DNA from 2 places in the Streptomyces sp. H51 genome. Region 2 is predicted to be linked to the other one. Evidence: riboswitches for the same ligand, from Rfam matches in the RefSeq annotation. Region 2 holds a riboswitch; the other holds the start of a gene.
The links. A riboswitch is a leader RNA that binds a small molecule or an ion and turns the genes downstream of it on or off. The one in region 2 is predicted to bind thiamine pyrophosphate.
Positions count from the first base shown of each region.

Region 1: it holds a riboswitch for thiamine pyrophosphate, as region 2 does, so the genes downstream of both, thiO (glycine oxidase ThiO) here and VKA29_RS28690 (thiamine ABC transporter substrate-binding protein) in region 2, are expected to answer to the same signal.

Region 1 is NZ_JAYMHD010000015.1:187,652-191,809, forward strand. Features, by position in the region: gene VKA29_RS04010 (Rv2175c family DNA-binding protein) at 1-85, opposite strand, end outside; gene VKA29_RS04015 (FAD-dependent oxidoreductase) at 195-1,424, opposite strand; gene VKA29_RS04020 (hypothetical protein) at 1,453-1,806, opposite strand; TPP riboswitch at 1,859-1,970, shown strand; gene thiO (glycine oxidase ThiO) at 1,968-3,122, shown strand; gene thiS (sulfur carrier protein ThiS) at 3,119-3,319, shown strand; gene VKA29_RS04035 (thiazole synthase) at 3,323-4,117, shown strand.
Region 2 is NZ_JAYMHD010000076.1:85,721-89,878, forward strand. Features, by position in the region: gene VKA29_RS28680 (PP2C family protein-serine/threonine phosphatase) at 1-247, opposite strand, end outside; gene rlmN (23S rRNA (adenine(2503)-C(2))-methyltransferase RlmN) at 720-1,826, shown strand; TPP riboswitch at 1,861-1,968, shown strand; gene VKA29_RS28690 (thiamine ABC transporter substrate-binding protein) at 2,049-3,122, shown strand; gene VKA29_RS28695 (iron ABC transporter permease) at 3,185-4,158, shown strand, end outside.

The DNA of each region.
Region 1 (4,158 bases), on a different contig from region 2:
CCTCGACGCCGAGCATTTCGGCGATGTCGGGGAGGGTGAGCCAGGCGGGGACGAGAGCATCGATCTTTGCGTCAATCTCGGTCACGGGAACAAGCCTGCCATCCCGCACCGACAGTCGGAAGCCAGGCCCGTCCGACCAGGTGGTCCCGGCTCCCGTCCGACCGGGTGGTCCCGGCTGCGGTCCACCGTCCCGGCTAAGCGGTGGCGGCCTTCAGCGGCTTGCTCGCGTCCGCCAGCAGGTCCGGGTTCATCGGCGTGCCCGCCTCGATCAGGCGCCTGCCCTGCGCCAGGTCCCTGGGCCGGCCCACCGCCAGCAGCGCCACCAGGCGGCCGTCGCGCAGCCAGCACACGGACCAGCTCGGGCCGGACGGGTCGCCCCGCCACAGGGTCGTGTCGGCGCCCGCGTGGTGACCGGCGTACTGCACGAACCGGCCGAACTGCTCGGACCAGAAGTACGGCACCGGGTCGTAGACGGCGGGCTCCTCGCCGATGATGTTCGCGGCCACCGTGCGCGGGCCCTGCAGGGCGTTGTCCCAGTGGTGCACCAGCAGGCGCTCCCCGTACCTGCGGGAGGGGAAGGACGCGCAGTCGCCGACCGCGTAGACGTCCGGCGCCGAGGTGCGCAGGCCGTCGTCGGCGACGACCTCGCCGTGCGCCCCGAGCACGATCCCCGAGCCGCCGAGCCAGCCGGTGGCGGGGCGCGCGCCGATGCCGACCACGACGGCGCCCGCGGTCAGCCGGGTGCCGTCGTCGAGGACGACCTCGCCGGGCTCGACCCGCGACACGCGCGCGTGGGTGCGCAGCACGGCGCCCGCGTCGGCGTACCAGGAGGCCATCCGGGCGGCCACCTCGGCGGGCAGCGCGCCCGCGAGCGGCCGGTCGGCGGCCTCCACGACGGTCACCGCGCAGCCCGCCTCGCGCGCCGCCGTGGCGAACTCCGCGCCGATCCAGCCCGCGCCGACGACCACCACGTCGTGCTGCCGGGCGAGCACCGGCCGCAGCCGCTCGGCGTCGTCCAGGGTGCGCAGCAGATGGACGCCGGGCACCCCCTGGGCCTGCGGCAGCCGCACCGGCTCGGCACCGGTCGCGAGGACCAGGACGTCGTACGGCACCGGCCCCTCGGCGGTGTCGAGTTCGTGGTCGCCGACCCGGACGCCCAGCACCTCGCGCCCGAGCCGCAGTTCGATGCCGAGCGCCTCGAAGTCGACGTCGAAGGCGGACCCCTCGGCCTTGCCGAGCAGGACGGCCTTGGACAACGGCGGCCGGTCGTAAGGCTGGTGGGGCTCGGCGCCGATGAGGGTCACCGGCCCGGCGAAGCCCTGTTCGCGCAGGGCCACCGCGGTCTGCACGCCGGCCATGCCCGCGCCGGCCACGACGACTCGCCGCTGCGGGGGTGCCTGCCGTTCCTGCGTCTGCTCGCTCACCTGATCACCATAGACACCTGACGTCACGTCAGTCGCGGTTCCCGTCAGTGACCTGCTCCACAACGCTGGTGCCGCTGCCCGGCCGGGACTCCCACTCCCACGTCTCCTCCAGGCGCACCCGGCCGTCCGGCAGCTCCACGACCGCCGACACGCAGTGCCCGCAGGCCGTCGTGCCGTCGTTCGTCAGCTGCACGTAGCGGAAGTCGAGCCGGTCACCTTCCCGGGTACCCACCAGACGGCCGCGTACGACGTCGCCGCCCGCGTACTCGGCCCAGACGGCGCCGTCGGCCTCGTGGTAGGTGAAACGGGTCCGGGTGCCCACCTGGCCGGCGGCCTGGTCGGCGACCGGTGCGAGGACGAGGCCGTCCAGCGAGCGCGGCATGGGGAAGGCTCCCTTACGAGGGCGACGGGGCGCGGGCTAGGGTGGCCACCGTACAAGCACTCGCGGGAGCCCGGACGCACCGGGCTGAGAGGGAGGCTGGCGGCCTCCGACCGTACGAACCTGATCCGGGTCATGCCGGCGAAGGGAGGGGCTGGACGCCCATGCCGTCACGTACGTCAGACGTCCTCGTCGTCGGGGGCGGGATCATCGGCCTGGTCACGGCCTGGCGCGCCGCGCAGCGCGGTTTCGCCACCGCCGTGGTGGACCCGGAACCGGGCGGCGGGGCCGCCCAGGTGGCGGCCGGCATGCTGGCAGCGGTCACCGAACTGCACCACGGCGAGCAGACCCTGCTCGGCCTCAACCTCGCCTCGGCCCGCCGCTACCCGGACTTCGCGGCCGAGCTCGCCGACCTCACGGGCCACGACCTCGGCTACCGCCGGTGCGGCACGCTCGCCGTCGCGCTGGACGCCGACGACCGCGCCCACCTGCGCGAACTGCACGCCCTGCAGCAGCAGTCCGGTCTGCGGTCGGAATGGCTGTCGGGGCGCGAGTGCCGGCGTCTGGAGCCGATGCTCGCGCCGGGCGTGCGCGGCGGCCTCCGGGTCGACGGCGACCACCAGATCGACCCGCGGCGGCTGACCCGCGCGCTGGTGGCCGCCTGCGAGCGGGCGGGCGTGGTCTTCCACCGGGTGTGGGCCGAGCGCCTCGACCGCGCCGGGGACCGGGCCGTCGGCGTCACCGCGGCGGACGGCACCGCGCTGGCGGCGGACCGGGTGGTACTGGCAGCCGGCAGCCTCAGCGGACGGCTCGCGGGCGTCCCGGACGACGTGCTGCCGCCGGTGCGGCCGGTCAAGGGGCAGGTGCTCCGGCTGAGCGTGCCGCGACGGTACGCGCCGTTCCTCAGCCGTACCGTCCGGGCCATGGTGCGCGGCAGCCACGTCTACCTGGTGCCGCGCGAGGACGGCGAGCTGGTGGTCGGTGCGACCAGCGAGGAGCTGGGCTGGGACACCACGGTCACCGCGGGCGGGGTGTACGAGCTGCTGCGCGACGCCCACGAGCTGGTCCCCGGCATCACCGAGCTGCCGCTGACCGAGACCCGGGCCGGGCTGCGCCCCGGCTCCCCCGACAACGCGCCGCTGCTCGGCCCGAGCGGGCTGCCCGGGCTGCTGCTGGCCACCGGGCACCACCGCAACGGCGTGCTGCTCGCCCCGGTCACCGGCGACGCCCTGGCGCACGTCCTGACCACCGGCGAACTCCCCGAGGAGGCACGCCCCTTCACCCCGCGGCGGTTCGCCCGCACGGAGCAGCCCGCATGAACATCTCGGTCAACGGCGAACTCCGCGAGGTCCCTCCCGGAACGGCTCTCGACACCGTGGTGAGGGCACTCGCCCCGGCGTCCTCCGGGGTGGCCGCCGCCCTCAACGAAACCGTCGTCCCGCGCGCGCAGTGGCCGTCGACCCCCCTCGCCGAGGGGGACCGCGTCGAGGTCCTCACCGCCGTCCAAGGAGGCTGACCCATGGCCGACGACCCCTTCGTCCTCGGCGGCACGTCCTTCACGTCCCGCCTGATCATGGGCACCGGCGGTGCCCCCAGCCTGGAAGTGCTGGAGAGCGCCCTGGTGGCGTCCGGCACGGAGCTGACCACGGTCGCCATGCGGCGCGTGGACCCCTCGGTGCACGGCTCGGTGCTGGACGTGCTCACCCGGCTGGGCATCCGGGTGCTGCCGAACACGGCGGGTTGCTTCACCGCCCGGGAGGCCGTCCTCACCGCCCGCCTCGCGCGCGAGGCACTCGGCACCGACCTGGTCAAGCTGGAGGTCATCGCCGACGAGCGCACCCTGCTGCCCGACCCGATCGAGCTGCTGGAGGCGGCCGAGACGCTGGTCGACGACGGGTTCACCGTGCTGCCGTACACCAACGACGACCCGGTCCTCGCCCGGAAGCTGGAGGACGCCGGCTGCGCGGCGATCATGCCGCTGGGCTCACCGATCGGCTCCGGGCTCGGCATCCGCAACCCGCACAACTTCCAGCTGATCACCGAGCACGCGCGGGTGCCGGTGATCCTGGACGCGGGCGCCGGCACCGCCTCGGACGCGGCGCTGGCGATGGAGCTGGGGTGCGCGGGCGTGATGCTCGCCTCGGCGGTGACCCGGGCGCACCGGCCGCGGCTGATGGCGCAGGCGATGCGGCACGCGGTGGAGGCGGGACGCCTGGCGTACCGGGCCGGACGCATCCCGCGACGCCACTTCGCCGAGGCCTCCTCACCCACCGGGGGACGAGCCCGGCTGGATCCCGAACGCCCCGCGTTCTGAGCACCACCGCGTTCTCGTCGCACAACAGTCACAGGTCTGCT
Region 2 (4,158 bases):
GGTTGGACCAGGAGGCCAGGACCACGCACGGCAGCGTCACCGCGGACACGCCGAGCACACCCTCCGGACCGCAGACCGCCGCCGCGAACGCGGGCGCCGCCACCATCAGCGGCCCCAGTCGGATCGAGGGCGTGTTGATCACATCGACCAACAGGAGAAGCACGGGGACGAGCGAGATCGTCACCGCGGGGGGCACGAGCACCCTCCGGGCACCGGCGCGCGACCGCCTGCCGAGGACCTTTCGCATCACGCCCACCTCCGGCCCCCACGCCCTGGTTGTCATCACGTCCGCCGTCACCACGAACCGTCTCTTCAAGAAAACGGGCACCGCCCGCAGGAGAAAAGGGGCTTTTGGTCCCTTAATCGGGAAATGCCCCGCAGCACTTCCCTTTCTTCGCGCAAGTGCCGTACGGATGCACGGACGCCGCGGGGATCACGCACCTTGGCGCTGTGGCCGGTGCGGGCGGGCTCCGGCTGTCCAACTTGCGGAAGGCGTCGATCGTGTCGCTTCTGGGTGTCTCCCGGCGCGTGCCCGGAGCGGCTCCTGCCAGTACATCTGGTAGCACGCCTGGATTCCGCCGGCCCGGGGGCGTCTGCCGGCAGTCCGACCGGTCCACGTCGGGGTCGTGTGTCCTGATGATCAGTGGCCGCGACCGTGCCCGGCCGTCCCCGTCGGCACCCGCAGGTCACCCGACCGGATCTGCGACACTGGTACGACCATGCCCAAGCCCGGAGAACTCACTTTCGTCGCCCCCCGCGGAGCCAAGAAGCCGCCGCGGCACCTCGCCGATCTCACGCCTGCCGAGCGCAAGGAGGCGGTGGCCGAGATCGGGGAGAAGCCGTTTCGCGCCAAGCAGCTCTCGCAGCACTACTTCGCGCGGTACGCGCACGATCCGGCCGAGTGGACCGACATCCCCGCGGGGTCGCGGGACAGGCTGCGGGAGGCGCTGCTTCCCGAGCTGATGACCGTCGTCCGGCATCTGTCGACCGACCAGGGCACCACCCGCAAGACGCTGTGGCGGCTGTTCGACGGCACGCTCGTGGAGTCGGTGCTGATGCGCTACCCGGACCGGGTGACCATGTGCATCAGCTCGCAGGCGGGCTGCGGGATGAACTGCCCGTTCTGCGCGACCGGGCAGGCGGGGCTGGACCGGAACCTGTCGACCGCCGAGATCGTGCACCAGATCGTCGACGGGATGCGGGCGCTCAGGGACGGGGAGGTCCCCGGCGGGCCCGCCCGGCTGTCCAACATCGTCTTCATGGGCATGGGTGAGCCGCTCGCCAACTACAAGCGGGTCGTCCAGGCGATCCGGGCGCTCACCGACCCCGCACCGGACGGGCTCGGGCTGTCGCAGCGCGGGATCACCGTCTCCACGGTCGGGCTGGTGCCCGCCATCCACCGGTTCTCCGACGAGGGCTTCAAGTGCCGGCTCGCGATCTCGCTGCACGCCCCCGACGACGAACTGCGCGACACCCTCGTCCCGGTCAACACGCGGTGGAAGGTGCGCGAGGTCCTCGACGCCGGATTCGAGTACGCGGAGAAGTCGGGGCGCCGGCTGTCCATCGAGTACGCGCTGATCCGCGACATCAACGACCAGGCCTGGCGCGGCGACCGGCTCGGGCGGCTGCTCAAGGGCAGGCCGGTGCACGTCAACCTGATCCCGCTCAACCCGACGCCGGGCTCGAAGTGGACCGCCTCCCGGCCCGCGGACGAGAAGGCGTTCGTCGAGGCCATCGCGGCGCACGGGGTGCCGGTGACCATCCGGGACACCCGCGGGCAGGAGATCGACGGGGCGTGCGGTCAGCTGGCCGCCACCGAACGGTAGTCTGACCCCCGTAAGGACTCGTAAGAACATCTTCATATTCCGACAGGGGAGCGCCACAGCGCTGAGAGTGCGGCAACCGGGCCGCAGACCCTCTGAACCTCGCCCAGGTCATTCTGGGTAGGAAGTTCGGTCACCACTCAAGCTGTTGCGCCCTGCCCGGGCACCCCTCGCGGGTCCCGGGCAGGGCCGCGTCTCTTCCTGGTCAGCCCCAGGAGGAATCCAGTGCACCACAAGACCCTCGTGGCCGTCGCCGCCGGGCTCGGCCTCGTCGCGCTGTCGGCGTGCGGATCGTCCGGCGACTCCGGCGCGACGGACTCCAAGACCGTCACCCTCGTCAGCCACGACTCGTGGGCCGTCTCCAAGAGCGTGCTGAAGGACTTCGAGAAGTCCTCCGGCTACCAGGTCAAGGTCCTCAAGGACGGCGACGCCGGCCAGGCCGTCAACAAGGCCGTCCTGACCAAGGACAACCCGCAGGGCGACGTCTTCTTCGGAGTGGACAACACCCTCCTCTCCCGGGCCCTCGACAACGGGCTGTTCCAGCCGTACCGGGCGAAGGACTCCGGCCGGATCCTGCCCGAGCACCGGGTCGACCAGGCGAAGCACCGGGTCACGCCCGTCGACTACGGCGACATCTGCGTCAACTACGACAAGGCGTACTTCAGCAAGCACAAGCTGGCCCCGCCGGCGTCGTTCGACGACCTCGCCGAGCCCGCGTACAAGAACCTCCTCGTCACCGAGAACGCCGCCACCTCCTCGCCCGGCCTCGGCTTCCTGCTCGGCACCGCCGCGAAGTACGGCGATGGGGGCTGGCAGGGCTACTGGAAGAAGCTCAAGGCCAACGGCGTGAAGGTCGTCGACGGCTGGGAGCAGGCCTACAACGAGGAGTTCTCCGGCTCGGCCGGCGGACGGAAGGCGGGCGGCGACCGGCCGCTCGTCGTGTCGTACGCCTCCTCGCCGCCCGCCGAGGTCGTCTTCGCCGACCCGAAGCCGGCGACCGCGCCGACCGGGGTGTCGTACGGGACCTGCTTCCGGCAGACCGAGTACGCGGGGCTGCTGAGCAACGCGAAGAACCCCGCGGGCGGCAAGGCCCTCATCGACTTCCTGCTCACCGAGAAGTTCCAGCAGGACATGCCGCTGAACATGTTCGTCTACCCGGTGCGCGAGGGTGCTCAGGTGCCGCCGGAGTTCGTGAAGTACGGCAAGCCGGCCGCGGACCCGGAGACCCTGGCCCCCGGCAGGATCGCCGCCGACCGTGACCAGTGGGTCAAGTCGTGGACGTCGCTCGTACTGAAGTAGCGGTCCGCTCCGGGGCAGCGGTCCGCCGTACCCGTGCGGGGAACGCGGCGCGGCTCGCGCTGATGGCCGGGCCGGCCGCGTTCTTCGCGCTGTTCTTCGCCTACCCCGTCGCCGCGATCGTCGCCCGCGGGCTGAGGACGGACGGGGTGTGGCACCTCGGCCGGATCGCGGACGTGCTCGGGCAGGACGGCATCCGGCACGTGCTGTGGTTCACCACCTGGCAGGCCTGCGTCTCCACCGCGCTGACACTGGCGGTCGCGCTCCCCGGCGCCTACGTCTTCGCCCGCCTCGACTTCCCCGGCAAGCAGCTGCTGCGGGCCGTGGTCACGGTGCCGTTCGTGCTGCCCACGGTCGTCGTCGGCACGGCGTTCCTCGCGCTGGTCGGCCGCGGCGGACTGCTCGACGCGTGGTGGGGGGTGCGGCTGGACACCACCGTGTGGGCCATCCTGCTCGCGCACGTCTTCTTCAACTACGCCGTCGTCGTCCGCACCGTGGGCGGGCTGTGGGCCCAGCTCGACCCCCGGCAGGAGGAGGCGGCCCGGGTGCTCGGCGCCTCCCCGCTCACGGCCTGGCGGCGGGTCACCCTGCCGGCGCTGGCGCCCGCGGTGGCCGCCGCCGCGCTGATGGTGTTCCTGTTCACCTTCACCTCCTTCGGCGTGGTGCAGATCCTGGGCGGCCCGGCCTTCGCCACGCTCGAAGTGGAGATCTACCGGCAGACGTCCGAGATCTTCGACCTGTCGACGGCCGCCGTCCTCACCGTCGTCCAGTTCGCGGCGGTGGGCGCGATCCTCGCCGTGCACGCGTGGACGGTCCGGCGGCGGGAGACCGCGCTGCGGCTGGTGGACGCCTCCGTGACCGCGCGCCGGCCGCGCGGCGCCGGGCAGTGGGCGCTGCTGGCCGGGGTCCTCAGCACGATCGCGGTCCTGCTCGTGCTGCCGCCGGCCGTCCTGGTCCAACGGTCCCTCACCGCGCCCGGCTTCGGCTACTACCGGGCGCTGACCGGTCAGGCCGGCAACGTCTTCCTGGTCCCGCCCAT